Regions from separate parts of the Desulfofundulus sp. TPOSR genome, predicted to be linked through region 3. Evidence: riboswitches for the same ligand, from Rfam matches in the RefSeq annotation. Region 3 holds a riboswitch; each other region holds the start of a gene.
What was found. Region 3 has a riboswitch for cobalamin ahead of cobU (bifunctional adenosylcobinamide kinase/adenosylcobinamide-phosphate guanylyltransferase). Riboswitches for the same ligand answer to the same signal wherever they lie in the genome.
Positions count from the first base shown of each region.

Region 1: another riboswitch for cobalamin. It lies ahead of G7K71_RS16045 (energy-coupling factor ABC transporter permease); the one in region 3 lies ahead of cobU (bifunctional adenosylcobinamide kinase/adenosylcobinamide-phosphate guanylyltransferase).
Region 2: another riboswitch for cobalamin. It lies ahead of G7K71_RS11575 (carbon-nitrogen hydrolase family protein); the one in region 3 lies ahead of cobU (bifunctional adenosylcobinamide kinase/adenosylcobinamide-phosphate guanylyltransferase).

Region 1 covers NZ_JAAOEF010000004.1:58,272-67,979, forward strand. The annotation lists gene G7K71_RS16025 (L-lactate dehydrogenase) at 1-472, opposite strand, end outside; gene G7K71_RS16030 (energy-coupling factor ABC transporter ATP-binding protein) at 581-1,504, opposite strand; gene cbiQ (cobalt ECF transporter T component CbiQ) at 1,501-2,283, opposite strand; gene G7K71_RS16040 (energy-coupling factor ABC transporter substrate-binding protein) at 2,311-2,607, opposite strand; gene G7K71_RS16045 (energy-coupling factor ABC transporter permease) at 2,611-3,354, opposite strand; cobalamin riboswitch at 3,720-3,999, opposite strand; gene groL (chaperonin GroEL) at 4,104-5,723, opposite strand; gene groES (co-chaperone GroES) at 5,778-6,068, opposite strand; gene mog (molybdopterin adenylyltransferase) at 6,430-6,921, opposite strand; gene fdhD (formate dehydrogenase accessory sulfurtransferase FdhD) at 7,044-7,835, shown strand; gene G7K71_RS16070 (hypothetical protein) at 7,832-8,026, opposite strand; gene G7K71_RS16075 (4Fe-4S binding protein) at 8,111-8,404, opposite strand; gene G7K71_RS16080 (long-chain fatty acid--CoA ligase) at 8,496-9,708, opposite strand, start outside.
Region 2 covers NZ_JAAOEF010000003.1:156,713-166,420, forward strand. The annotation lists gene G7K71_RS11540 (ABC transporter permease) at 1-705, opposite strand, end outside; gene G7K71_RS11545 (ATP-binding cassette domain-containing protein) at 662-1,462, opposite strand; gene G7K71_RS11550 (MarR family winged helix-turn-helix transcriptional regulator) at 1,440-1,907, opposite strand; gene G7K71_RS11555 (FmdE family protein) at 2,327-2,905, shown strand; gene G7K71_RS11565 (DUF4198 domain-containing protein) at 3,199-3,945, shown strand; gene G7K71_RS11570 (CGGC domain-containing protein) at 4,045-4,386, shown strand; cobalamin riboswitch at 4,612-4,894, shown strand; gene G7K71_RS11575 (carbon-nitrogen hydrolase family protein) at 5,034-6,743, shown strand; gene G7K71_RS11580 (cobaltochelatase subunit CobN) at 6,880-7,221, shown strand; gene G7K71_RS11585 (nucleoside recognition domain-containing protein) at 7,242-7,667, shown strand; gene G7K71_RS11590 (hypothetical protein) at 7,705-7,947, shown strand; gene G7K71_RS11595 (HEPN domain-containing protein) at 7,982-8,377, opposite strand; gene G7K71_RS11600 (nucleotidyltransferase domain-containing protein) at 8,374-8,712, opposite strand; gene G7K71_RS11605 (class I SAM-dependent methyltransferase) at 9,154-9,708, shown strand, end outside.
Region 3 covers NZ_JAAOEF010000003.1:27,004-36,711, reverse strand. The annotation lists gene cbiB (adenosylcobinamide-phosphate synthase CbiB) at 1-503, opposite strand, end outside; gene G7K71_RS10945 (cobyric acid synthase) at 748-2,319, opposite strand; gene cobU (bifunctional adenosylcobinamide kinase/adenosylcobinamide-phosphate guanylyltransferase) at 2,327-2,893, opposite strand; cobalamin riboswitch at 2,999-3,172, opposite strand; gene G7K71_RS10935 (DUF3842 family protein) at 3,217-3,633, opposite strand; gene G7K71_RS10930 (hypothetical protein) at 3,778-4,068, opposite strand; gene G7K71_RS10925 (LL-diaminopimelate aminotransferase) at 4,137-5,303, opposite strand; gene G7K71_RS10920 (PHP domain-containing protein) at 5,329-6,159, opposite strand; gene G7K71_RS10915 (dipeptidase) at 6,160-7,170, opposite strand; gene G7K71_RS10910 (stage V sporulation protein S) at 7,258-7,518, opposite strand; gene G7K71_RS10905 (TIGR00282 family metallophosphoesterase) at 7,653-8,432, opposite strand; gene G7K71_RS10900 (hypothetical protein) at 8,450-8,968, opposite strand; gene rny (ribonuclease Y) at 9,236-9,708, opposite strand, start outside.

The sequences.
Region 1 (9,708 bases), on a different contig from region 3:
GGTAGCGGAACCGGGAGCTGTCCAGGACCGTGCCGGAACCGATCACCCGGTTGGGAGGCAGGTTGGTCAAACGCAACGCCGCGTAGGTAAGAATGTCCACCGGGTTGGTTACCATTAAGAACACCCCGTGCTCCTCAAGGGGCAGGAGGCGGACAAGAACATCCTTCAGGATGGCAAAATTACGCTGCACCAGGTCCAGGCGCGTTTCGCCGGGCTTCTGGTTGACCCCGGCGCAAAAGATGACGATGTCGGCATCGCGGCAGTCCTCATATTCGCCGGCGTAAATGCGAATGGGTTTGATGAACGAAGCACCGTGGGCCAGGTCCATGGCCTCTCCCTCGGCCCGCTCCCGGTTGATATCCACCAGCACCAGTTCGCTGACCAGGCCGCTCATCATGACCGCGTAGGCGGTGGCGGACCCGACCGCACCAACACCCACCACTGCTATTTTGCGCTTGTCATTTACGGGCATCCGTTTCCCCTCCCCCCTTATTCTCCCCCCTTCCAGAAAAAAATTATCCCCAATTTTTTGGGGAGCATTTACTTCATCCACTCATAGCCGGTATCGCCAGGGCCTATATTATTTTCTCCCCACACTGCATGATGCACATTCCGGGCGCATTTTTTCCCGGGGGAAAAGATGTACTAAAGCAGGCTTCCCTGAACCGGAAACCCTTTGCATATAGTCAAAAAGCTGTTCCTTCGTGCGGGGCAAGGGTAAACCGTCAGGCAGCCATCCCCTGCGGCTCAGCTGCTCATGGATCTCCACCAGCCAGGGGCGGGTTAAATCACTCTGTTTCAAAAGCCGCTCATCGCGAAAAACCTCTTCGGGCAAACCTTCCCCCACCACGGCGCCGCGGCTCATCACAAACACATAATCGGCCCAGGAATAGGCCAGGTCCACATCGTGGGTGGCGAGGATTACCGTGGTACCCTGCCGGTTGATGCGTTCAAAAAGTTCCATTACCTGACCGGCGTGCAGCGGGTCCAGGCCGGCTGTAGGTTCGTCACAGATCAACACCTGTGGCTCCATAGCCAGGACGCCGGCAAGGCAAACCCGTTTTTTCTGACCGTAGCTCAACAGGTGGGTGGGCTTATCCTTTAAGTCAGTGATCTCCGTAGCCGCCATGGCCGCTTCCACCCGGCGGAACACTTCTTCTCTGGACAGGCCCAGGTTTAACGGGCCAAAGGCAATTTCCTGAATGACACTGGCAGAAAAAAGCTGCGTATCGGGATCCTGGAAAACAATTCCCACGTTTTTGCGCAGCTGCATCAGCGAGCGGTGGTCGTAACGCACCAGCTGGCCGGCAAAAAGCACCTGGCCCCGCCCGGGACGCAAAATACCGTTAAAATGAAGAAAAATGGTGGTTTTACCCGCCCCGTTGGAACCCAGCACCGCCACTTTAGATCCCCTGGCAATGGCCATGGTTGCTCCCCGTAAGGCGGGAGTTCCATCCGGGTAGTTAAAATGAACATCACGGGCCTCGAGAATGAACTCTTTCACAAGGGCCACCTCCAGGTCACCAGGGCGAGCACCACTAAAAGCACGTCCACCAGGGCGATCAAAGCCAGGTTTTTCTTCGACAGGGGGAAAGGCCTCTCCAGAACCCGGATTTCCCCCGTATAACCCCTGGCCATCAGGGTGGTAAACAGGGCCTGGGACCGGTAATATGACTTTATAAACAGATTGGACACCAGCTGCCCGAGGGAGTTGTACGCCGTTTTTAAACTGGCGTACCCCCAGCGGGATGACTGGGAAACATACATTTTTTCCGCCGTATCCATGATCACGAAAATAAACCGGTAAATGAGGCCCATCAATTCAATAAACACTGCCGGGACCCTCAACCGGCGCAGTACGGAAATAATCTCCACCACCGGTGTGGTCAGGGACAAAAAATAAAGGCAGGAAACGGCCCCCAGGGATTTAACCAGCAGGAAGCCGGCCCGCTGGAGGCCGGGTACGGTCACTCCCACGGTAAACCCGTAAAATGTCAGCCCGTGCACCGCCGGATCGGGTACCCGGGATACGGTCAGGGCCACGGTCAGTGCACCGGCCAACAAAAAACCAAGGGGGACACACAGGAGTTTAACGTAAATACGGGCGGGAATGCCGGCACGCAGGATTACCGTGGCCGCCATGAGCAGCATAACCAGAAGGGGCACCAGGATGCCGGGGGCGGCCATGCAGATGATCATGGTGATCAGGGCATAGGCAACTTTTTCCCCCGGATGTACACGGCGCAGGTTATTGCTGTAGGCATATTGATCTACTTGGAACACCCGTACCGCTCCCTCATATGAGTACGTTTACTCTTGCCGCTCCGCCAGGGATTTTTTACGCCCCCGCCAGTAACCTATGTAATAGCCAATGAACCCCGCACCCAGAGCTGCCTGCAGGGCAAAGAGCAGGCTTTCAATTTCCCCGCTGGGAGGTTCCCAGAGGGATTCAAACCATGGCTGGTAACCGGGATTGAGTTCTCCGATTAATTCCTCCGCCTTCCCGTCGGCTCCGCCAAAATCCGCATGTTTATTGACTGCCAGCGGGAAAACCGCCAGTGCCAGAACAATCAAAATTAACACCATGTTTTTGGTGGTAAGACTCATGTTTTACACCTCCCGGGATACGACCCGTAATTCTTCCAGCTGCTGCCAGTTATGAGCTACCAGGAAGTTGAAAATTACCACGGTTAAGAGCCCTTCACTAATGGCCAGGGGCACCTGGGTAAAGGCAAAGACAACAAGAAATTCAACCAGAGACTGGACCACTCCCCCCACCGGGGCGGGAAAGGCTACCGCCAGCTGTATGGCCGTGGTGACATAGGTAGCCAGATCAGCCAGGGAAGCGGCCAGGAAAACCGTCAACCACCGGGGCAGGCCAAGCCGCTGCCCGGCCCGGAAGAGTCCGTAGGCCACCAGGGGCCCCACCACAGCCATGGAGAAGGTATTGGCCCCCAGGGTGGTTAAACCACCGTGGGCCAGCAGCAACGCTTGAAAAAGCAGGACAATACAGCCCAGTACACTCATCACCGCAGGTCCGAAAAGCATGGCCCCCAGGCCTACACCGGTGGGATGGGAACAGCTGCCGCTAACGGAAGGTAGTTTTAAGGCCGAAAGCACAAACGCAAAGGCACCGGCCAGACCCAGCAGCATCTTTGTTCCCGGGCTGGCCTTGACCACCTTTTGAATGGAAAGGATGCCAACAATAAGAAAGGGCAAGCTCAAGACATACCAGAAAACACACCATCCCACAGGCAGGAAACCTTCCATTATATGCATGGCCCAGGCATTTTGCTGCGGGAAAATCATAAAGTAGGTGAACAATAAAAGCAGGGCAAGGATTCTTAAATGCACACACATGACCCCCTTTGGGAAAAAATACTCTTCAAAAACAAATCCCCCCGACCTCCACGGGGGGATAAACGCCTGTAGTCCGGGAACAAAAGGACTAGCCCCACCGCCTTTCCCGGTGTCGGGTAACAAGAAGTTGAATAGGCACGTCCTTTCTGCCGTCAGATCATCACCCTTTCAAGTTTTCCCCTTCCTTTGAAAGAGCTCCCCCGGCATTGGACCACACAGGTCGTTTTTAAGCTCTATCCCTCGGGATAAAGCACCTATTCTTAAAAATTGTCGGCTGAAAGTAAACAACCCCTGTCCGCAACGGGCACAGGGGAAAGACGGCTTACAAGCGGCTTCACCTCCCCATGGACCGTAGGTACGAGCGGTGAATTGGAACGGGCAGGTTTCCTGGCTCATGGATCACTGCCCCACCACGCCTTCCCAGCCCCGCACTCAGCCCTGCTTATTTCCGTTCTCCCTCACTTTATCTTTATCATCAGCTAACCTCAATCACAGCAGAATCAAATTAACTGAGTGCTGGACCAGTGGCTTTGTGTGGCGGACTCCCCATTCACAGTGGCGGCACCGCGTCAGATTTTCACTGACTTCCCTCTATCCCTGCCCTTTCCGGCAGGGAGCACCCGTCCACTTTATTCAATTGCCTAAATTATAGCACAACAGGTATACGCTGTCCAGAAGGATTGCCCGGAAAATAAAAAGTCCCCGCGCAAATAACGCGGGGGCTTTTCAATGTTCGTTTTACCTTACATTGGAGGCATGCCGCCGCCCATGCCGGTATCCTTTTCCTTTTCCGGCTTTTCCGCCACCAGGGTTTCAGTGGTCAGAATCATAGCGGCAATGGAAGCGGCATTCTGCAGGGCGGACCGGGTAACCTTGGCCGGGTCCACAATACCGGCTTCAATCATGTTCACATACTCGCCGGTCAGGGCGTTGAAGCCCATACCATCGGGCAGGGCCTTGACCTTCTCCACCACCACGGAACCTTCCGCACCGGCATTGTTGGCAATTTGCCGCAGCGGTTCTTCCAAAGCCCGGCGCACAATGTCCACACCGGTTTTTTCATCCAGGCTGGCGGTTTCAATATTGTCCAAAGCCTTGATGGCTGCCACATAGGCCACACCGCCACCGGAAACAATACCTTCCTCCACGGCAGCCCGGGTGGCGTTCAGGGCGTCCTCAATGCGCAGCTTCTTCTCCTTCATTTCAGTTTCAGTGGCTGCGCCAACCTGGATGACCGCTACGCCGCCGGCCAGCTTGGCCAGACGCTCCTGCAGCTTCTCCCGGTCAAAGTCGGAGGTAGTTTCTTCGATTTGCTTCTTGATGGAGGCGATCCGGGCATTAATCTTGTCCTGGGAACCGGCACCGCCGACAATAATGGTTTCTTCCTTCTTCACCCGTACCTTGGAGGCCCGACCGAGCATGTCGATGGTGGCCTTGTCCAGCTTGAGGCCCAGCTCTTCGCTGATTACGGTACCGCCGGTAAGAATGGCGATATCCTCCAGCATAGCCTTGCGCCGGTCACCAAAGCCAGGAGCCTTGACGGCCACGCAGGACAGAGTGCCGCGCAGCTTGTTCAGCACCAGGGTAGCCAGAGCCTCACCTTCCACATCCTCGGCAATGATCAACAGCGGTTTGCCCGCCTGCACGATCCTTTCCAGAATGGGCAGCAGGTCGGCCACGGCGCTGATCTTCCGGTCGGTAATGAGGATGTAGGGATCGTTGAGGGTGGCCTCCATCTTCTCGGTATCGGTGATCATGTACGGGGATATGTAACCCCGGTCGAAATTCATCCCTTCCACCACTTCCAGGGTGGTGCCGATACCCTTGGATTCCTCGACGGTAATTACACCGTCCTTGCCCACCTTTTCCATGGCTTCAGAGATCAATTCGCCGATGGACGGGTCGTTGGCCGAAATGGAAGCTACCTGAGCAATGGCAGCCTTGCTTTCCACCGGTTTGGCGGCTGCCTTGATGGCCTCTACGGCTTTATCTACCGCCTTTTCAATGCCCCGCTTGATAATCATCGGGTTGGCGCCGGCAGCCACGTTCTTCAAACCTTCCCGGACAATGGCCTGAGCCAGTACAGTAGCAGTGGTGGTACCATCGCCGGCCACATCGTTGGTCTTGGTGGCTACTTCTTTAACCAGCTGGGCACCCATATTTTCAAAGGGATCGGTCAATTCAATTTCCCGGGCAATGGTCACACCGTCGTTGGTGATCATGGGAGAACCAAACTTCTTCTCCAGCACCACGTTGCGGCCCTTTGGTCCCAGTGTAACCCGTACCGCTTCAGCCAGGGCATTGACGCCCCTTTCCAGGGCACGGCGCGCGTCTTCCCGGAAAATAATCTCTTTACCAGCCAATTTCCTCGACCTCCTTAGATATTTTGATCACGCGTTCCAGAGCACCGGTTACTTTTACTTTTCAATAACCCCAAGGATGTCAGCTTCACGCATGATCAGATACTCTTCATCATCTATCTTGACCTCGTTGCCGGCATATTTGGAGAACAAAACCCTGTCCCCCACCTTGAGATCAATAGGTACACGGGTACCATTTTCCAGCAGGCGGCCAGGACCTACCGCCACCACTTCCCCCTCCTGGGGCTTCTCCTTGGCGGTTTCAGGCAGCACAATGCCCCCCTTGGTCTTCTCCTCGCTGGGCAGCGGCTTGACAACCACCCGTTCACCTAATGGCCTAATCTTCACCTAAAACCCCTCCTTTAAGATAAGAGATTGGTTTCCTCTATTGTTAGCACTCATTTAAACCGAGTGCTAATACCCAAGTACTATAATATAAAGGGGGAGTGGCAAAAAGCAACTTTTCTCAAAGGACCTAATCCCCCTTCTTAACCGCTCAAAGGAAATTACCTGATTTTATCTCGCATTTTCTCCCTCCATTAAGCTATTATCATGACTTCCTGTCCAAACATTTCTTAGCCTTTCTAGTAACATTTTCCCCATAAAAAAATGGTTTATACATGCAAAATAAAAGTTACCCGTCAGTCACGTTTTACACGGAAAAGCTCAATGATCCGGCCGTAAGCTTTTACCGCGGGCAGAACTCCCCTTAATCCGCCCCGCACTCGCCACCCCGACCGGTAAGTATTTCCAGACCATGGGCAAGTGCCGGCAAAATCACTTCCAGGCACTCCCTGACCGCCCTGGCACTGCCCGGCAGGTTGATGATGAGCGTTTGGTGACGGATGCCGGCTACGGCCCGGCTCAGCATGGCCCGGGGAGTCTTCTTGAGGCTTTCGTAGCGCATCACCTCGGGAATACCCGGCACCTCCCGCTGGATAACCGCCCGGGTTGCCTCGGGGGTGTTGTCCCGCGGGGCAAAGCCTGTACCCCCGGTAGTTAAAATCAAGTCCAGCTTCTCCTGATCGACCATTTTAATAAGTGCTTCCTTCAAGACATCCAGGTCATCGGGCACAATACGGTAAGACACCACTTCTCCCCCGATGCCGGCCACCATATCCCGGATTACCTGCGCGCTCTTATCCTCCCGTTCACCCCGGGACCCTTTGTCACTGGCCGTGAGAATACCTACCCGCCACATGGCCAACACCTCCATCCGTATGTAAGGTCGGGACACAAAAACGCTTGCAACACTGCCTTTACAGTTGAAGCAAAAAACCAGGAAAGATAAAATGGGTTTAATGAGTAAAGGAGGTTAAACCCATGGCCGTACCTGAAACCACCACCGTCATGGTGAAAAAAGTAACCGGCGACCGTATGGTGACCGTTGAAGATGAAGTGGCAAGGGAAGTTCCGGTTACTTTATTTTTAAACGACGAGGAACTGGTTACCCTGGTCTGTTCCCCCGGCAACCTGGAAGAACTGGCGGTGGGTTTCCTCTGCTCCGAAGGCATCCTCCAAAAGCGCACGGACTTAAAAGACGTCTTTATCCGGCCCGAAGAAGGACTGATCTGGGTGGAAACTTCCGGGCCGGTTCCCACCCGCCAGCATTTTTTAAAGCGTTACATCACCACCTGCTGCGGCCGGGGTCGCTCTTCTTTTTATTTTGTCAATGATGCCCGGGGCATATCACCGGTAACTTCACCCCTGACCGTAAGGGCCGGCGCAATCCTTGAGTTCAGCCGGGAGCTGGAAGAAACGGCCGCCCTGTTTCAAGCCACCGGCGGCACCCACAGCGCAGCCCTGTATGCCGGAAGCCAGCGCCTGCTGTTTTACGAGGACATCGGCCGCCACAACGCTGTGGATAAAATCTTTGGCCGCGCTTTTCTGGACGAGATGGAATTAAAGGATAAACTTCTGGTCTTCAGCGGCCGAGTTTCTGCGGAAATCCTGATCAAGGTGGCCCGCATGGGCACCCCCATCCTTATTGCCCGGGGCGCGCCCACCGACCTGGCCCTGGAAATGGCGAAAGAGACTGGTATTACCATAGTGGGATTTGCCCGGGGGGAGAGAATGAATGTTTATACCCATCCGGAACGTATTATTTTTCCCTAAAAACAACCCAGCTCGCAGGCTTTTATCTTGATGCCCAGGGCGTCGCACGCCGCGCCCACCACCCGGACCGGCACGTCAAGTTCCCCGGCCAGCCGGCGGGCCGCCGTACAGGTCAGCCGGCCATCAACCGCAGCCTGCTTCACGGCTTCTAAAACCCGGGGCTCCACGGAAATGTTTTGTTTTTCTTTCAAGCTTTTTACCTCCCTTGCTTTTTGACCGTCTTACGGGCAGATCAAAACCAGGCCCCACCACGGCCTGGTTTTAATATGTCACCTTTAAGCGGGAACAATGGCTCCCAGCTTGCATTTCGCCAGACATTCACCGCAGCGGATACACAGGGCCTGGTCAATGGAATGGGGCTCCTTTTTGTTGCCCGAGATGGCGCCCGTTTCACAGGCTTTAGTGCACATCTGGCAGCCCTTACATTTTTCCGGGTCCACTTTTAGGGCGGGAATTTCGACCCCGGCGGCCGCGGCCACATCTTTTACTCTGGCCCCCGGCGGTATTACAAGCTGCACGCCGTTTAAAGTAATAACCTCTTCTTTTTGTTGTTTTTTGGCTTCGGTCATCCTCTCCATCTCCCATGCAAAAGATTATATATATTCATAATTTCTACAAAGGACAGCCGATCCCTGCCACGGTGAATAAATCTTATGAACACTATTTCTTCTGCCTGGCCAGTTCCTCCTCCCGCAGGTAACGGCGCAACACCTTACCCACAATGGTCTTGGGCAGGCTGTCCCTGAATTCTACCTGCCGCGGCACTTTATAGGCCGCCAGTTTGCCGCGGCAGTACTGGATCAGTTCCTCTTCCGTTGCCGTCTCTCCCTGTTTTAAAACCACAAAGGCCTTCACCGTTTCTCCCCGGTAGGGGTCGGGTATCCCGGTTACCACGGCCTCCAAAACCTTGGGGTGCTCAAATAAAACCTCTTCAACCTCCCGGGGATAGATGTTATATCCACCGGCAATGATCATGTCCTTTTTACGGTCCACAATGTAGAAATAACCCTCCTCGTCCATCTTTGCTATGTCCCCGGTATAAACCCACCCGTCCCTCAGGGCATAGGCCGTCTCCCCGGGCATATTCCAGTAACCCTTCATCACCTGGGGTCCCTTGATACAAAGCTCACCGGCTTCCCCTGGAGGCAACTCCCGATCACCCGTTTCCGGGTCCACGATCTTGCACAGGGTATCCGGCAGGGGCAGGCCGATGCTACCCACCTTGCGTTTTCCCCGCAGGGGGTTGCAATGGGTCACCGGGGAGGTTTCCGAAAGGCCGTAGCCCTCCACCAGGTAACCGCCGGTTAGTTCTTCAAACTTTTCCGCCACCTCCACGGGCAAAGGCGCCGAGCCGCTGATGCAATACTTGATGGAACGTACGTCATACTTTTTAACCTCGGGGTGGTTGTTAAAGGCCACGTACATGGTGGGAACGCCGGGAAAAAGGGTGGGCCGGTAGGCATTGATACACTCAAGAACCTGGTTTATTTCAAAGCGGGGCAAAATGATCTGGGTGGCCGCAATAACCACCGCAAAATTCATGGCCACGGTCATACCGTAGACGTGGAAAAAGGGAAGCACCGAAAGTACCCGCTCCTGCCCGTACTGGCAGCCGGCAAACCAGGCCACCATCTGAAGGGCGTTGGCCACCACATTGCGGTGGGTAAGCATGGCTCCTTTGGGTATGCCGGTGGTGCCGCCGGTATATTGCAGTACCGCCAGATCCTCCACGGGATTGATCTTTACCACCGGCGGACTGGGCGGGGCACCGGCCATCATTTTTTCCGCCTGCAGGACATCCGGATCGGTCGCGCACTGCGGCTGGCCCAGGCTAAATAAAATTACGTGTTTTAAGGGAGTCACTCCCCGGAGA
Region 2 (9,708 bases), 130 kb from region 3:
CACCATGTAGCTTAGCGGGTTGACCGATGCCACCACGCGCAGCCAGTCGGGCATGATGGAGATGGGATACAGTGCGTTGGAAGCAAAAAACAAGGGCATGGTGATTAACTGGCCGATACCCATGAAACGTTCACGGGTTTTAACAATGGCGGCAATAATCATGGACAGGGTGGCAAAAAATACGGCTCCCAGTATGACCACACCGGCTGCTGCTAACAGGAGGGCCGGGTGCCAGTGCAGGGGTATGCCGGTTATGGCCGCAAGCAGAAAAATAATGGTTACCTGGCTTAGGGCACGTACTCCGGCCGCCAGAGCCTTGCCCAGCACCAGCGCCAACCGGGGTATGGGCATGGCCAGAAACTTTTGCAATATACCCATATCTCTTTCCCAGATAGTCGAAAGACCAAAGAAGATGGCTGTAAACATCACCGACTGCGAGAGGATGCCGGGGGTCATATAAGTCTGGTAAGTTACCCCGCCTGTGTCAAATGCGCGCACCTTGCTGAAAGCCTGGCCGAAAATCAGCAGCCAGAGCACAGGCTGTACGGCCCGGGTGAACAGCTCGGTCGGTTCGTGGCGCAGCTTACGCAGTTCCATTTCAATAATGACCAGCATGTCTGTTAGTGCCTGCAGCACTGTGCTGCCTGATTTTGCCGCCGGTTCAACCGAGGCGGCGACTGATGTGGCGAACCTGTCTGATTCCACGAAAATCTCCCCCCGCATCCAAAAAATTACCGGTAAAATAAGTAAATACATCATCCATGGAAGCATCGGGGTTACCCACCAGTGCCTTTAATTCCTCCGGCGTGCCGGTAACCACCATTTCGCCACGATTAAGTATGCCGATTCGATTACAGACTGTATCGGCCTCTTCCATATAGTGAGTGGTGAGCAGAATGGCCATCCGGGAAGCCCGGCGTAGTTTCGCGAGTATTTCCCAGACTCCCCTGCGGGCCACCGGGTCCAGCCCCACCGTGGGCTCATCCAGGAAAAGCACGCGCGGGTAATGGAGTACCGCCTGGCCGATTTCCAGCCGCCGCACCATACCGCCGGAATAGGTGCGCACCAGCCGGCCGGCGGCATCTTCCAGTTGCATGAAATGCAGCAGGTCGGCAATACGCCTTTCTCTTTCTCTTCCTTTTAAACCGAGCAGTTTGGCAAAAATCATCATGTTTTCATAACCGGTGAGTGCCCCATCCACCGACAGGGCCTGGGGCACATAACCAATACATTGCCGTACCCGGGCCGCCTGCCGGCGCACATCGTAACCGCAGACCGTTGCCCGGCCGCTATCAGGCAGTAACAGGGTGGTCAACATGCGTACAATGGTTGTCTTACCCGCTCCGTTTGGCCCCAGCAGGCCAAAAACCTCCCCGGCTGCAATGTTAAAAGAAACACCTTTTACCGCGGTGTGTTTGCCGAAGGATTTTTTCAGTTGTTCAACCTCGACAATTACCTCCACCGGACACCGCTCCTTCTTTCATCTGCCCCAGCACTTTCTCCAGCAGGCTGTAAAGCTGGCGTCTTTCCTCCCCGTCGAGCGGTTCAAAAAGGGCTGATAAAACCCGGTGCCTTTCCTGCCGCCAGGCGTGAAATACTGCCTGCCCGTGCTCGGTGAGATACACAGTTACCACCCGCTCGTCTTCCGTTCCTCGTTTTCTGCATACCAGACCATCCCGCTCCAGTCTCTTGACAGTGATGGTCACTGCGCTTGAGCCGGTACCCATGCGAACGGCGATGTCTTTGATCCGCTGTGGTCCAAACCGGTGCAGGATGTGCAAAACCCAGTACTGTTCAGGTGTAATCTTACCCTGTTTTACCGGGTGTGACGTCAAACGCCAGCAACGCCAGATTTGCCAGAGCGCATCGGCAATTTTTTCAGTGAGCAACTGCTCGTTATTATTCATCACATCACCTGTCTTTCCAAGTAAAATATACCATCAAAAAATTTGATGGTCAACATGTTTCACATTTAAAACTATTCATTTGGCTGCCCGGTCCGGCCGGTTTTAAAGTTCTCGAATGAGGGAGATTGTGAGCCTGCACAGTATCAATCACAAGGGGTTGAGAAAATTTAAACAAGGAGGAGGAATTTGGGGAAGCAAAGCGAATCTTTACAGAAGCGGCTGAAGCCGTTGATTATTGTAATAACTTTACCGGCGCCGTGAAGGCGTATAGCTGTTGCGAACGGGCTGCACGGAAATTTTGATAATGTCCATTTTAAGGCCATGAAGGCCCTTTAGTGCCTCGTCGAAACGAGGTGTGGGTTTTCATGGCTTTTGTGTTTCATTTCTTCAGGTACGATTAATGAAAGGAGTGTTTTCTGATGACCGATTGGGAAAAAGTAATAGCCTTTCACGGGCATCCATGTTGTTTGCTGGCCATCGGGTACCGGGCAACAAAAGTTGCTTTGGAAAAACTGGGTGCTGGTGTTCCCGGGCACGACCTGGTGGCCGTGGTGGAAAACCGTACCTGTGCCGCTGACGCAGTACAGGTGATGTCGGGTTGCACCTTTGGTAAGAGGAACTTCGTCTACAGGGACAACGGCAAATACGTCTTTACCTTTGCCTGCATGGGAGAGCGGCAAGCTTTGCGGGTAAGCTTAAAGGCAGGGGTGCTGAGCAGGGAAGGTGATGATTTTGTAACCCTCATGGAAAAGGTGGCTAACGGCGTAGCTACAGAAGAGGAGCGGGAGGAGTTTTACCACCGCCAGGAACCCCTGATGAAGTACATCCTGGAAGGCCCGGCGGAAGAAATTTTTGAAATGCAATTTGTAGATTCAGAAATACGTCTTCCCGAGCTCTGCCTGGAGATGATAACCTGCAGCCGCTGCGGCGAAGAAATGATGAAGGATCATGCCTTTTTACAGGAGGGACGTCCGGTCTGTAAGGATTGCTCAGTATAGCTTACGGGAGGCCTGAACAATTCTTTAACGTAGGACCATAAGATGGTAGTTAAGTTTCTGCTTATTTGTTGGTGCGCCCGCTTGGGAGAAGGAGTCGTGAAAAGATCGCCTCCAATGATTTCATAACGCCTGTCTTCAGGCAAAAGCAGGTAATCTTCGTAGGTGAACTTGAGGTGCTCAGGGATGGAGGACATTAAATCACCTCCAGGGCGAGTGTTTTTAAAATTAAGGAATGTTAGCAAATTGGTCCTCTCATTAAAAGTATACCACTTAAACCAAGGGAGGAGTTCTTCATGTTGAAGGTAGTGCAGGGTCACGAAATTTGGGTTCTGCCCGAGGGAAGTCATGGTCACGAAGGACATGAAACCCGGTGCCGGATTTTTTACGGGCACGCCATGCGTCCGGACGGCCTGGCGGATCTGGCGCACCTTTCAGCTTGGGTTTTGGCTCCCGGCGGGGAGAAGCTTCCCTTAAAAGTGGAGCCGGGAGATGACCGGTTTCACCTGGTGGCGTTTACGCCCGACCGGGATGGGTTCTGGCCCGTGACGGTGGAGAACGACGTCGGGCCGGTGGCGGTTACCGCGGACGGTTTTTACCGCCGGGGGACGCGTAAAGACTACCCAGATGCCCGGGAAGTGGGCTACTACTACCAGTATGCCAAGACATACGTGCAGGTGGGGCATTTCTGTGCCACCTGCGGCCCGGTGGTGCAGCCACCGGAAATCATCAACCTGGCCCACGACCTCGAACTGATTCTTACCCCCGGTGCTTACCGGGTGGGGGACGAAGTAATTCTGGAAGTTCTTTACCGCGGCCGGCCTTTACCGGGGACAGAAGTGAAGGCGACCTGGAGCCTGCGGGAAGAAGATGACTGGGGGCTAAGCGCAAAAACTGATGATGCAGGACGGGTGAAGTTTATCTTGAGCAATCCCGGGCACTGGCTTTTTTACACCCGGGTTGCCGACGAAACCCTGGGCCGGGAAGGCGAGTACGACAAAAAGGTGTACAGCGCCACGCTGAGCCTTTTTGGTGTACGGTGAACCCGTTTGGAAGGATTTATTGACAAGTGATGAAGCAATTAATTGACATATGATAAGTGGTATGTTATAACAAAACCAAAAAAAGGAGTGATTTGGAAGGTGAATGTACTCATTGTAAGTTGTGGTTCCTACGTATCCCAGGGTTATGGCTGTCCCGGCGAGTGGAAGTGTTTTAAAGCCGCCCGGGACCTGGAGGGTAATTTCAAGGATTACGATGCTGTAAATGTGGTGGGTTTCCTGGCCTGTGAATGTCCAGGGAGATCATTGATTCCAAACATCGGTTGTGTTAAGAAGAATGTAGATTTTGATGTTATCCACCTTTCTACCTGTATGGTTAACGCCTGGCCGGCCTGTCCCTACAGGGATGTGGACGAGCTTGCCAAAAAGATTACGGAAAAGTTTGGGGTAAAGGTAGTCAAGGGAACTCATGATTACGCATAGCTGACGTTTAAAAGAGAACCGGATAGTTCTCTTTTTATGGGAAAGGGGAAATCTTCAAAAGCCCCGGGCATCCAATCCGGCTTTCGCCTGCTTAACGATAGCGGTTCCTGGAAAAAGGTAACGGCTCAAAGAAATGGATTTTCATCGTAGAAACTTGATTTCGGTGGACCCGTTGTTAATGCAACGGGCTGAGTTTGCGGGTCTTTATATCATCCTTTTTAGAACTGAAATAATGCGTAACGGGGTGTCCTGCTTCCCTGATGGGGGCAGGCTGAAAAGGGAAGCCGGTGCAAATCCGGCGCGGTCCCGCCACTGTGAGGGGGAAGGGACCCACATAATGTCACTGTCCAGCACTCAGTAAGATTGTTTTCAGCTTTGATAGAAATTGGTTACTGCTAAGATCAAGGTTACGGCTGAGGGAACCATAGCATGGCTGAGTGTTGGATGGGAAGACGTGGAGTTCCGATGAACCCGAGCCAGGAGACCTGCCCCGTTCATTAAGCCATGCTGCCTACGCGGATAGGGAGGTGGTAGGTCTGATTTTCCATGCCCCCGCTTTATGCGTAGCGGGGGTTTTTGATTGCCCGTTTTTGATTGCCAGAAGGAACCCCGGCATTGTATCTGGCCGGACGGGCGGAAATTTCCGGGTGGAAAAGAAGTTTCTTGATGAGGTGTTAAATATGCCGGAAGAAGTCAGGGTGGCTTTAATTCATGCGGCCATCAAGTGGAAAGATAAGGAACATAACCTGCGGCGGTTGCTGGCCTTAAATGAAGAGGCTGCTGCCGGTGGTGCCCGGATCATTGTAAATCCCGAGTTGGCCACCACGGGTTATGCCTTTGAAAGCAGAAGAGACATTTCCCTCTTTGTGGAGACCGTTCCCGGCCCGACCACGGAATTGTTCGGTGCCCTGGCCTGCCGGTACGGGGTCTATATCTGCCTGGGGCTGCCGGAAGTGGATTTAAAATCGGGTATTTATTATAACACCGCAGTGCTCATAGGCCCCGACGGCCGGGTAATGGGTGAGCATCGAAAGCTGGCCCCTGCGTTTAAGGAAAATCTCTGGGCGGCCAGGGGTAACCTGCCCGTGCTGGTGGCAGAAACCTGCTTTGGTAGAGTGGGTGTGCTCATCTGTGCCGATACATACTGGTACAAGGCGGCGCGAATGGCTGCCCTGAAAGGTGCCCGGGTGCTGCTGATCCCGGCCAACTGGCCGCCCCATCACTACCCGCCGGAAGTTTTCTGGCGTGCCCGGGCTCTGGAAAACGGAGTTTATGTACTGGCCTGTAACCGTACGGGTCAGGATAAGACGATGAACTGTAATGCCTCACAATCGTTTATCATTGGCCCCGACGGCAGCGTTTTAAAGGAAGTACAGTCTGCGCATGACACCATCCTTTATGGCACGTTGCCTTTAAAAAACGGAAGATTTTTTACCTCCGGGGCCGGTGTCCTGCTGGGCGACAGGCGGCCGGAATTCTATGCCGGTATAACGCTGGATACCTTTTCCCAATTTGAACCGGAGGCGCTGCTGGGGTTGTCCGCAGGTAAGGAGTTTGCCGTAGCCACTGTTCAGTTTGCTCCACGGGCTGGAGAGCTGGAGAGAAATACCCGGCGCATTTTATCATTCCTGGACCAGGCCGCAGATCTGGCCGCCCGCAGGAGGATGAAGCTCGACCTGGTTGTTTTTCCGGAACTTGCTGTAACAGGGGCCATATCTCAACCGTCACAGGCAGGAGAACTGGCCGAACCGGTTCCCGGCCCTATTACCGTGGAGGTTGTCCGAAAGGCAGAAAAGCTGGATCTGTATGTGGTGATGGGGGTGTTGGAAAGGGAAGACGGTCAACTGTTTAACACCGCCGTGTTGATCGGTCCGGCGGGGTTACTGGGAAAATACAGAAAGATACACCTGAGTCCGTTCGACAGGGAATGGGCTCGTCCCGGGCAGGAAGATTTTCGTTTTTTTGACCTCCCCTTTGGCAGGGTGGGCCTTTTACTGGGGCATGACCTGTTTTTTCCGGAAAGCCTGGAGAGTCTGGCCAAACAGGGGGTGGATGTGCTCTGCGTTCCCGCCCTCTGGAATGATGAAAAAAGCCAGTTTATCTGGGAAGCCAGGATAGCCGAACAAATGCACCTGGTGGTGGCCAACCAGTGGGGGTCCAGTGGCTCTTTTTGTGCTCTGGGCGGCAGCTTAATTTACAGTTATTCCCGGTACTCTGAAAGGCGCGTGCGGATGGTGTCTCCTGTTAATGAGGACAGGATCAACATTATGCTTTTAAACCCGCAGGAAACCAGGCAGAAGAAGTTCCTGGAAGAAGTGGATTATGACCTCCTCCTGACACATTACAAGCTTTTTTAGACAAATAGAAAACCAGGGTGGTGTAGCCCTGCCGGTATTCCTGTATGCGACCGGAAACGATGAGCTGGGTAGCCGGGGGATAGCGCTGGAAGCCTTCGTAAATGGCGGTTATACGGTAAATGAAGCACCCTTTATAGTGCAAAAGCTCCTGGGAAAACAAAATGAGGAGATTTGCCGGGTCATTGAATACACAGTCAATACGCTGGTGCCGGTTCTGGCCGCAACAAAGCAGGAACTGGACAACTGCCTCAACTCTTTAGCCGGGGGTTTTGTACCTCCTGGACCTTCGGGAGCTCCTACCCGTGGCATGGCCGACATTCTCCCTACCGGGCGCAACTTTTACTCCGTCGATCCCCAGGCTGTTCCCAGCCGTGCGGCCTGGCAGGTGGGCCGCTCCCTGGCTGATGCCCTGCTGGAACGGTACAGGCAGGCAGTGCCTTCCTGCGTAAGGCCGGTACAATCATCTTCAGCGTGGTAATCCTGATCTGGCTTCTTTCTGTGCTACCCTGGGGCGTGGAACCCGGCAGCAGGGAAAGCCTGATCGGTCATCTGGGTGCCATTTTTGCCCCCGTCTTTGCCCCTGCCGGGTTTGGTACCTGGGAGGCTGCTGTTGCCCTGATCTTTGGCCTTTTAGCTAAAGAAGTGGTGGTCGGTACTCTCGGTGTCATTTACGGTGTTGGCGAGGAAGCAGAAAGTTTAATCCCCATCATCCAGCAGCACTGGACTCCTCTTTCGGCCTATGCCTTTATGGCCATGTGCCTGATTTACATTCCCTGCGCGGCGACCATCGGCGCCATCAAAAGGGAAACCAACTCCTGGAAGTGGACGGCTTTAATTATACGGGATGGATTTTTCCAGCACTTATCATTTTGCCGAAAAAGAAAAGTTGTCCACCCGGTTGCGCCGGGTCCGGAAAAAAGTTGAAGGACTCCTACGCTATGCCGATTTTGCGGAAAAACAAATGCAGATGAAATACCAGGTAGCTTACGAGATCTGGTGTTTTATGCCTCCTAACAAATTAGTAACGGAAACCGTGACTAAAGCCGGGGAAGAGGGCTTGCCCGTGGAACTGGTAGGCGTGGAGGAAGTTAATGAGAGGATCAGGCAGGTCGCCCTTCTTGAACCGCTTGATCGGGAAGTGATTTATGAAAATGCTTTTCTATGGGCGGCAAGCCTTTTGCGCCGGGCCGGGGCCTGGAAATAGGAAAGATGCCGGAACAAACCGCGCTTTCTAATGGTCAAAACGAGGAAAGATAAGTGCTTACTTCTTCAATAAAAGCGGAGCATTCTTTTCGGAGTGCCACTATTTCCTCATGTTTAAATTCGCGGAAGTCCTGGTAATCACCTTCGTTTCTGAACTTGAAGGCTTTGGAAAGAGTTTTTCCTGAATTGACGGAGATAATCCCGGTTTTAATAAATTCCTTGTTGAATAAACCAATTACACCGCTGTGTTTTGCGGAATCAAGCCGTTTGGTTGCAAGCAGAGCCCTGGCAGCGTAAAAAACCGAGAAATAAAGGCGGTTGACGGCACCCTTAAGCTTGCCTTCACGAATTAAGGTATCGGCTTCTTCGGCTGTTTCCCGGGCTCTGTCTAAACGGTATTTAGCCAGTTCCAAATCAAGGTTTTCTTTCATAGCGGCACCCCTTCCTCCCGTGTATTTTGGTAAAAAAGGGTTTTCCGGGTAAGGGGCGCATAGTATTCGTTATGGGAAAAAACCACCGGGGACAAAACAACGTCATAGTCCAGGCTGACTTCAAAAGCGGCGTCCAAAACTAGATCATCTACTTCCGGATGACGGTTTTTTACCACAACAAGAACGTCAATGTCTGAATATGGATCATCATCACCCCGGGCTTTAGAACCAAAAAGCCGGACCTCTTCTAGATTTTGGCGGAGGGTGCTCCGGATAAGCTTACAAAACCGGCTAAGAGCAGCTTTGTCCCGTTTGTTTAGGCGATCCAAAGCCATCAAGAAAACCTCCCTACCGGAAGCTGTTTCGCATCAGGGAATATAGTTATGGAGAAAAAATTTATGGTATTCTACAATTTTACAGTTAAAATGGTTGAATGTCAAAAGAATTTTTATTGACATTTTCTCTCAATTGTCTTACAATGGTTTAAACAATAGTTTAGCAATAGTTAAACAAACTACTATTAGTTCACAACCATAAAAACTGAGGAATATCGATTTTGCTGAAACTTTAGCCCCGTAACGAAGACGGGATCAGAGCGGACAAGCTGGACCTCAACCGAAAAGGTAATGATACAAAAGGCCACGGAGGCCCCGGTTTCCTTCCCAGAAAGGGTAAGGAGGGTGCCCGTGGCTTTTGTTTTTTGGGGCTGGGATTCCCTTTATCCGCAGGTTATTAAAGCCAATTATCGCGGCCGTTAATATGGGAGGTGGAAGTTGATGGCTGATGCACACCGGGATTATTTTAACCAAAAGGCGCCCATTTGGGACAATTTATTGACCGGTGAGACATTGGAGCGGTTGAAAAAAATCATCGATGAGCTTGCCATCAGACCCGGGAGCTTTATTCTGGACGCAGGTACCGGTACGGGGGTTCTTTTACCTTTTCTTGTTGAAGCGGCCGGTCCAGAAGGCAAAGTGGTGGCGCTGGACATTGCTGAAGAGATGCTGGCCAGAGCCAGGGCGAAAAATCCGGGGAATGTGGAATTTGTACTGGCGGACATAAGCTGTACGCCATTTCAGGAAGATACTTTCGATGAGATCATCTGCAACTCCTGTTTTCCTCATGTTACCGATAAACCCCGTGCGCTGGCCGAAATGGCCCGCATTTTAAAGCCTGGCGGGAGGCTGGTCATCTGCCATCCCATGAGCAGGGAGGCAGTAAACGATTTGCACCGGTCGTTAGGGGGGGTGGTCGCCAACGATCTGATTCCCGACGATGATAAAATGCAGGAATTGTGCAGGAAGTGCGGACTAGTGGAGATTGAAATTATC
Region 3 (9,708 bases):
AGGGGCGCTCCGCCAATGAGGGCGTAAAAGAGGGGGGATACAAAACCATCGACAATGTTTTCAGCCACCGTTTCCACCGTAGCCCGGGTCATTTCCCGGGCATCCATGGCGTGCGTATCCCTACCGACTATAAAGCCTACCTGCTGGCGGGCCAGGTCCAGATCGCCCCGGGACAGGGGGAGCAGTACATCCCGGGCCGCCCCGGCCAGCCCCCGGACGGCAAAGGTGGTGGCAATGAGCCAGACCTCCAGCCCCAGGGCCAGCCAGGGGTGCACCAGGGCAGCCAGGCGGATCAAAAAGTGCGCAGCCAGGTAACTGCTCCCCACCACCACGGCTGCCAGGACCACCCCGGCGATCCGCAGGGAAAGGGGACTCCCGGCTACCCGGCGCAAGAATTTTTCCAAACCGGCAATGACTTTCCCTATAATCACTACCGGGTGGGGAAGCCAGCGGGGGTCTCCCACCAGCAGATCCAGCATATAAGCAGCAACTATTACGAGCATGTCCCGTTACCTGGCACAAGTCCAAACACCCAGGCCTGTCGCCCCTTTCCATGCATTCTCGTCTGAGTTATCCCCACTTTCCAACTACCCTGTTTTGGCTCCCGCTCGCTCCGGTGACCCAGCACTCACCGGATCCATATACCTGCCCGGAGATTGAAAGTCCATATTAGGCAGCAACCATCCTAATTAAAGAACTCCGGCAACGGTGAGTGCTGGGGGGCCAAACTCATTCTTGTAGAGAATTTCATACCGCCCCGGCCATGGAGCCCCTGCTCTTGGGTCCCGGCAAACCGAGGAACTGGTAAATCCTGCCCATATCCAGGCTTCCCCGCACTACAGCGGCCAACCGGTCATAATCCCGTTCCCGCTGCTCCAGGTGGCTGGTACCTCCCTGCTCCAGGGGAGCCAGCCCCTTCCTTAATCTCAGGGCATTGAGCAGCTGCCGGCGGAAACCATCGTCGTCAAACAGGCCGTGGATATAGGTGCCAAAGACCAGCCCCTGCTCGTCCTGCGCCCCGTCCGGGCAGTCCACCGCTTCCCCGGAACGCCGGTGAATGTGAAAGGCCGGTACAGCCCCGGGCCCCAGTCGGGTGCGCCCCATGTGAATCTCGTAACCTACTACCCTCTGTCCCCGGGCCGGTGATAAAAGGGGGCCCCTGCCGCTGACTGTGGCCTCCACCTGGGTGGTCACCTTTTCCGGCTCAAAGGCGGTGCTGATATCCAGCAATCCCAGTCCTTCTATTCTGGGAATGCTGGACTCGGTGTGATAGGGATCGGCCAGCTCTTTGCCCAGCATCTGGAAGCCGCCGCAGATGCCGATTACCGGTACTCCTTCCCGGGCCAACCGGCATATTTCGCCGGCCAGGCCCGATCGCTTCAAAGAAACCAGATCCTCAATGGTGTTTTTGCTTCCGGGAAGGATGATCAGATCCGGCCGTCCCAAAGGAGTTCCTTTCCCAATATAACGCACATTCACATCGGGCTCGTCCTCCAGGGGATCAAAATCAGTAAAATTGGAAATATGGGGCAGGTGAATGACGGCAATTTCCACTTCCCGCCTGGAAGACGTCCGGCTTCTGCGCAGGCTTTCCTCGGAAACCGTATCCTCTTCCTGCACCCGGAAACCTTCAAAATAGGGAACCACCCCCACCACCGGTATCCCTGTTTTTGCTTCCAGGAAGTCCACCGCCGGCTGGAAGAGTTTTAAATCCCCGCGAAACTTATTGATAATGATCCCCGCTACCCGCCGCCGATCCTCTTCCGGAAGCAATTCCAGGGTGCCAACCACTGCGGCCAGGGCGCCACCCTTGTCTATATCGGCGGCAAGCAGTACCGGCGCCCCCGCCAGCCGGGCCACCCGCATGTTCACAATTTCCGTAGCCTGGAGGTTGACCTCGGCCGGGCTTCCGGCACCTTCAATGGCCACGATCTCGTAACACCGGCGCAGCCGGTCCAGGGCCTGGCATATAATTTCCCATGCCTTTTGGGCATAGCCGTTATGATATTCCCGGGCGGAAAGGTTTCCTACCGGCCGGCCCAGGACGATCACCTGGGAGGAGGCCTGCCCCGTGGGCTTGAGCAAAATGGGGTTCATGTCCACATGCGGCTCTATCCCGGCAGCCTCGGCCTGCACCACCTGAGCCCGGCCCATTTCACCCCCATCCCGGGTTACAAAAGAGTTCAGGGCCATGTTCTGGGACTTAAACGGAGCCACACGATAGCCATCCTGGTAAAAGATACGACAAAGGGCGGCCACCAGGACACTTTTGCCCACGTGTGAAGCGGTTCCCTGCACCATAATGGTCCTGGCCAGCATATGCAAGCTACCTCCTTTTAAATACCAGGGATTTGATCTCCACGGGCAAACCGGCCACCACCAGGTAAACCTCCTCCGCCTCCCGGGCCAGGATCTGGTTTACCCGCCCCGCCACATCGCGAAACGAACGGCCCAGGGCATTGTCCGGCACCAGGCCCAATCCCACCTCATTGGCTACCATAATTACCCGGGCCGGGGAGGCTGCTGCCGTCCCGCCCAATTGCCGGGCCTGTTCCAGGATAAAACTTTCTTTGTCTTCCACCGCACCGCCGGAGGCGGGCAGGTTTTCATCCAGCAAGAGATTGGTAACCCACATGGTCACACAGTCGATTAAAAGGACGCCTGCCTTTCTTTCGTATTCCCTGATCACCCTTTCCAGCCGGTGGGTTTCTTCTACAGTAAGCCATCCGGCAGGGCGGCGCCGGCGGTGATTAGCGATCCGCCGGGCCATTTCATCGTCGCCGGCGGCTGCCGTAGCTACATAAACAACCCTTGAACCGTTTGATGCGGCCAGTTTTTCGGCAAAACTGCTCTTGCCGCTCCTGGCACCGCCAAGAACAAGCACCAGAGCCATAACCACACCCCTTAAAACAAAAACCCCAGCCTTCGAAAGACCGGGGAAACTTGTGCCAGGCCAGTCCCTAGCCCCGAACGACGCCATGCCCCTTTGCTCACGAAGGGGTCAAAGGCACCCGCAGGCAGGTATCCTGGCTCCCGGATCATCGCCTGCCCCACGCCTTCCCTGGCGGTGGCATTGCAGGGCTGCTTCCCGGTTACAGTGGCGGAGACCGCTCAGGACTTTCACCTGATTCCCTATTCTCCCCTTTGGGGCACCTGCGGGCTGGATAATCACTTTGTTGGCTAATTCGCTATTTTAAAAGAAAATCCTCTTCACAGTTAAAATTTTTCTACGTATTCCTTTACGCGCTGGACCAATTCTTCGATCAGGTGGGGCAGGGGTTCGGTACGCAATCCCACCAGTTCTACGGACCCCCGTACCAGGGGCAACAAAATTTTTTTTGCCGGGCTCGCGGCGAGGGCCGCGGCCATGGCCGGTGTTAACTCCCCCATCATGGCGTGGGGGAAAAGAATACTTACCGGACCCACGATCAGGTCCACCCGGGGCGCATTGTAAATTACCGCATTTTCGCCGGTGGCCCCCTCGTTGGCACCGGCCCGGAGCATCACCGAAGTAGCCAGGGCATTGGTTCCCAGGGCCAGAATATCCACCTCCTCGGGCAATTCCCGGCGCAACCTTTCCATGATATGCTTGCCAATACCGCCGCCCTGCCCGTCCACTACAGCAATACGCATAATATTCGCTCCTAAACCTTTAGTTTCAAGCACAACTTAAACGGGGCTTGTCCCCGCTTACACCGGTGCTTAAGTGTAAGATGTACACCCCGGCCCGCTGTGGACCGGATCCCGCCGGCACTGCGAAGGCGGTATGAAACCGGCTTAACCGCCGCGAGAGTCCGGTCGCCTCGCTTCAACAGAATCCCTGGACAGGTAATCCTTTAGTCTCGATTCCAGCTCAAGGATTTGCAAATTTTTTCGTAAAAGGGACCGGGCATAACGGTAATTAACCCGGTGCAGCCGCTTGTTCTCCTTTTCCAGCTGGGCCAGGATGGCAGATTTTTCTTTATCCATCCGTTCAATTAAATTCATCAACACCCGGCGGCTCAACCGGAGTTGTTCCACCTTCTCCTCCAGTTCCTGGATCCGCCGTTGCATTTCAAGCACATCCATCGAGCCACCACCCCAGGCAGCAGGTCTGGTTTTAGTATATGCTGCCCCTGGTGGCAATAGACGAAGGGCTACCGGAAGGAAAAGGCCCTCCCAATGCGTTCCACGGCCTCGGCCAGCAACTCCTCTTCCTGTACCAGGGCTATGCGCACATAACCCTCCCCCATGGCTCCAAAGGCCAGTCCGGGAATGACCAGCACCCCTGCCCGCTCCAGCAATTCCAGGGCAAACTGCCGCGAGGAAGTATATCCCGCCGGCAGGGGAGCCCAGACAAACATGGAGGCGTTGGGTTTGGGCATATGCCAGCCGTAACGGGCCAACCCGTCCACCAGCACATCCCGCCGGCGCTGGTAAGTGCGAGCCGTCTCTTCCACGCAACTCTGGGGACCTTCTAAGGCCGCAATGCCCGCCTCCTGAACCGCCCGGAATACACCGTAGTCAATGTTGGACTTGATGCGGGCCAGGGCGGCCAGCACATCCCGGTTGCCCACGGCAAAGCCTATCCGGCAGCCGGCCATATTATAGGTCTTGGACAGGGAATAGAACTCCACACCCACTTCTTTGGCGCCGGGAACTTCCAGAAAACTCATGGGTTTAAAGCCGTCGTAAGCCAGCTCGGCATAGGCTGCGTCATGGCAGACCAGAATACCGTAATGGCGGGCAAAATCGACCACCCGCTCAAAAAATTCACGGTTGGCCGAAACGGCCACGGGGTTGTTGGGGTAGTTGAGCCACATCAACCTGGCCCTGCGGGCCACTTCCCCGGGGATAGACGCCAGGTCGGGCAGGAAATTGTTTTCGGCCAGAAGGGGCATGGGGTAGATTTCCCCGCCGGCTAAGAGAATGCTGCAGGCATAAATGGGGTAGCCCGGATCAGGAACCAGGGCCACATCCCCCGGGTTAATATAAGCCAGGGCGATATGGGCCAGACCGTCCTGAGAACCCATTAATACCAGCACTTCATAATCCGGATCCAGTTCTACCCCAAAGCGCCGACGGTACCAGCGAGCCAACGCCCGGTGGAGGGCCGGCAGGCCTTCCAGGGGGTAGCGATAGTTAACTGGATTATCAATTGCCCGGTGCAGGGCGGCAATGATGTGGGGGGCCGGGGGACGATCCGGGCTGCCCACACCCAGATTAATCACCTTTACTCCCCGGGCCTCTACCTGTTTCTTATAATGTTCCATCTCGTTAAAAATGGCCGATTCCAAACCTTTAATACGCTGAGCTACTTCCATGTCCCCACCCCGTTCGACAACAAGTTTAAGTTCCCGGGCCTTGCCGGGCCAGTTCCTGTAATATAGATATTACTTCATCTGGTGCCGTGGCCGCCCCCAGGCGGTTATACTCACGGTGGTCCGAACCGTGGTAATCGGAGCCACCGGTGGCCACCAGGTGGTAACGCCGGCAGAGCCTTTCGTAATGCCACACCATCTCTTCAGAATGGGCCGGGTAAAATACTTCGAGACCCTGTAACCCTTCGGCAACCAGCCGGGGGATGAGGTGATCGCAACGGGCCAGGCCAGGATGGGCCAGCACCGCCACCCCGCCCGCCCGGCGAAGCAAACGTACCGCCTCCCGGGGGGTATACTTGTACCTGGGCACATAGGCCACCCGATCCTTGCCGATGTACTTCTCAAAAGCTTCCCCCACCGTGGCCACGGCCCCCATCTGAACCAGCGCCCGGGCTACATGGGGGCGCCCCACCGCCCCTTCCCCGGCCAGCTCCAGCACCTGTTCCACTTCCACCGGTATTCCCAGGCAACGGAGCCGCTCCACCATCTTTACCACCCGTTCCACCCGTGCCCGGCGAAAAAGGGCCAGACGGGCCAGCAGTTCAGAATGGTCAATCTGAAAAAGATAGCCCAGGATATGTATTTCGTGGCCTTCTTCCTCCGTACTCAGCTCCACTCCAGGCAAAACCGGAAAAGAAAGCTTTGTACCTGCGTCCAGGGCGGGAAGAAGGCCATCAACGGTGTCGTGATCGGTGATGGCCAGGGCCGAAAGACCCGCCCTCCAGGCCTTTTCCACAACTTTTCCGGGAGCGTCGGTACCATCGGAAGCGGTGGTATGTACGTGCAGGTCACAGGGCAATTATTTCACCTCATTCGACACGACTGGCGGTTGTTCCTGCCCGGGTAAAACCTGATGCAATACCCGCAAGAAGTTACCCCCCAGGATGGCAGAAATCTCTTCGGCCCGGTACCCCCGTTGCCACAGGGCCCGGGTTAAGGAGGGCAGGTGGGAGACATCTTCCAGTCCCGGGGTGACATTTTTAATACCATCAAAGTCGGAACCTATTCCCACACAGCCCACCCCTCCCAGGGCGACCATGTGATCCAGATGATCCAGCAATTTGTCCAGTGAAGGCTCCGAGGGATGGACGAATTCGGGACAAAAGCACAGCCCTATTACTCCACCGCGGGCGGCCAGAGCACGGATCTGGTCGTCGCTCAAGTTGCGGCGGTGATTGCAGATATGCCTGGTGTTGGAGTGAGAAGCAATTACCGGCGCCGTGGATACTTCCAGCACATCCCAGAAACCGGCCTCGGATAAATGGGAGACATCCACCAGCATCCCCAACCGGTTCATTTCCCGCACCACCTCCCGGCCGAAACGGGTTAAACCACCCCTGGTCTCTTCTTCGGCCACCCCGTCGGCCAGTTCGTTGCGCCCGTTCCAGGTCAGGGTGAGGCTTCTCACCCCCAGGCGGTAAAACATGCGCAAGACCTCGAGACTACCGCCCAGGGCCTCCCCGCCCTCTATGGCCAGAAGGGCACCAATTTTACCGGCCGCCCGGGCCGCCGTAATGTCCTCAAAACAGGTAATCATCATTAATTCTTCCCCGTTGGCTTCCAGTTCACCATAAAACCGGTCAATAAGGGTCATGGCCCTGGCCACGGCCCGCTCCCGGTAAGCCGGGGCAATAAAGGCGGCAAAAAATACAATATTGACGCCCCCCCGGCGCAAACGGTTTAAATCCACATGCCCGCCCTTTCCCTCCTCCGATAAATGACGGTTTTGAATCTCCATAGCCGTAAGTACATCACAATGGGCATCTACCACCACGCTCTGGTGGTGCAGCATCAACCAGTCCACGTCCATTTCACTCCCGTGAATAAACTAAAAAACCTGTTTATCCATCAAACGGAATAAACAGGCCGCCTGCACAAAATTTATAATTTTAAGTTTTTATCTGGGTTCAACTATTAATTTGATGGCCGTTCTTTCTTCCCCGTCAATTATAATATCGGTGAAGGCAGGTATGCAGATCAGGTCCATTCCATGGGGCGCTACGAATCCCCGGGCAATGGCTACCGCTTTTACGGCCTGATTGAGGGCACCGGCACCGATGGCCTGTATTTCCGCACAGCCACGCTCACGGAGAACTCCGGCCAGGGCTCCAGCGACAGAATTTGGGTTGGACTTTGCTGAAACCTTTAATACTTCCATGCACGAAAGACCTCCTTCTTCTGTGGAAATATTTTTCCGGCACCTGCTGCAGTTCATAAATTATATATTCGCTAAGGTCAAAAAAATTCCTTTTTTATGACGCACCCTTTTGGAATCTTTTTTCTAACTTCTGATTATTCGAAATTTTGTATCCTCCTCACTTCCCGCGCCTCACCGGTTTCATCGTCAATATCGATGACCACTGCATTGAACTGGTAGGGCCCGGAAGCTACCTCAAAGCGGCGGGGCAACTGGGTGAGAAACTTGCCCAGCACCAGCTCCTTTTTAACCCCGATAACCGAATCCCGGGGACCGGTCATACCCACGTCGGTAATGTAGGCCGTACCGCCGGGTAAAATGCGTTCATCGGCCGTTTGGACGTGGGTATGGGTACCGCAAACTGCCGATACCCGTCCGGCCAGATACCAGCCCATAGCCATTTTTTCCGAGGTGGCTTCGGCATGAAAATCCACCAGGATCACCCTGGTTATCCCCTCCAGCTGGGCGAGCAGCTGGTCAGCCTTGCGGAAGGGACAATCAAGTTCGGACATAAAAACCCGCCCGGCCAGGTTTAAAACGGCTATCCTTCCCTTATGCCCGGTCTCATACACGCAAAAACCCGCCCCCGGTACCCCGGGAGGGTAATTGGCCGGGCGCAAGATCCTTTTCTCCTGTTCGATAAGGTCGAAGATTTCCTTGTGATCCCAAACGTGATTGCCCATGGTAATGACATCAATGCCGCTGGCCAGAAGTTCCCTGGCCACTTCCCGGGTAATGCCGTTGCCTCCGGCGGCATTTTCACCGTTGGCCACAACAAAATCGATGTCCAGTTCCCGCTGCAAGCCGGGCAGGTTCTCTTTTAAAGCCCGCCTGCCGGGGCGGCCTACAATGTCACCGATGAAAAGCAAACGCACTGGAGGTTTCCCCCTGGTCACTTGTTAAAAACCAGTACGCGACCGTCTTCACGAAAGGCAAAAAGATGCTTGTCCTCAGCAGCCACGCGCATGCTATCGAGCATATGTTCAATAATTTCCTCCTGGATCAGCAGATCCTCTTCAAAGAGGGAGTCATTGGCTTCGGTAACCAGGTTATCATCCAGAAGCTGGCGCAAAAGCTGCACGATAAGGGCTATTTCCTCCTGAACCAGGGTTTCCACATCCCGCTGAACCTCAATCATGGTCAGGTGGTCACAAATTTGATGGTCGATGAGGCTGACCCGGGTCTGTTTGCCTTCCAGCATGCTGAAAACTTCTATACTATCAAGCAGCCTTTTTTTTACAACTGCTAATTCCCGGTGATTAAGGACCCGGGAAGCAATGAAGTTAAACTTCAAAACCTGCCTGCCGGGATCAAAATTAATGGTGGCCACCTCGGGGTAACGCACCAGTATGGAAATTAACAGTCCCACGCTATCCGTAACGTCTTCCCTGCCCGTAACCAAAAAAGTCACCTTCCTTTTAGATACTGCCGCATAACCACCCGGGACGGCGGTAGTCCCCCGTCAACTGAGCCAATGAAGAAGTTAGAGCAGTGAGTGATGGGGCGCTCCTTATGGGACGACCGCCGCCCGTTTCGTTTCTGGTTTTACGACAGTACCTTTTGTCCCTCATATCAGTAATACGTTTAAATTCGGTTTTATCGGGCGAGTTCCTGCCTTTCTCTCAGGGTAGTCCAAAAAAAATTTGTTCCAAAAAAGGGAAGTGACCCCTCCCCAGGGTCACTTTGCGTACTCCACCACCCGGGTTTCCCGTATAATGGTCACCTTAATCTGACCCGGGTAATCCAGCTCTTTTTCAATTTTCTTGGCAATTTCCCGGCTCAGGCGGACGGCTCCCAGGTCATCTACCTTATCCGGCTTAACCATAATCCTGATCTCTCGCCCTGCCTGGATGGCATAGCATTTTTCTACACCCTCAAAGGAGCCGGCGATCTCCTCCAGCTTCTGCAGCCTCTTGATATAGGCCTCCAGGGTTTCCCGCCGGGCTCCCGGACGGGCCGCCGATATGGCATCAGCCGCCTGTACCAGGACTGCCGTAATAGTTTGGGCTTCCTGATCCCCATGGTGGGAGGCAATGGCGCTGATCACCTCGGGATGCTCGCGGTACTTTTTGGCCAGCTCCACCCCAATGGATACGTGGGGACCCTCTACCTCGTGGTCCACCGCCTTGCCGATGTCGTGCAGCAAACCGG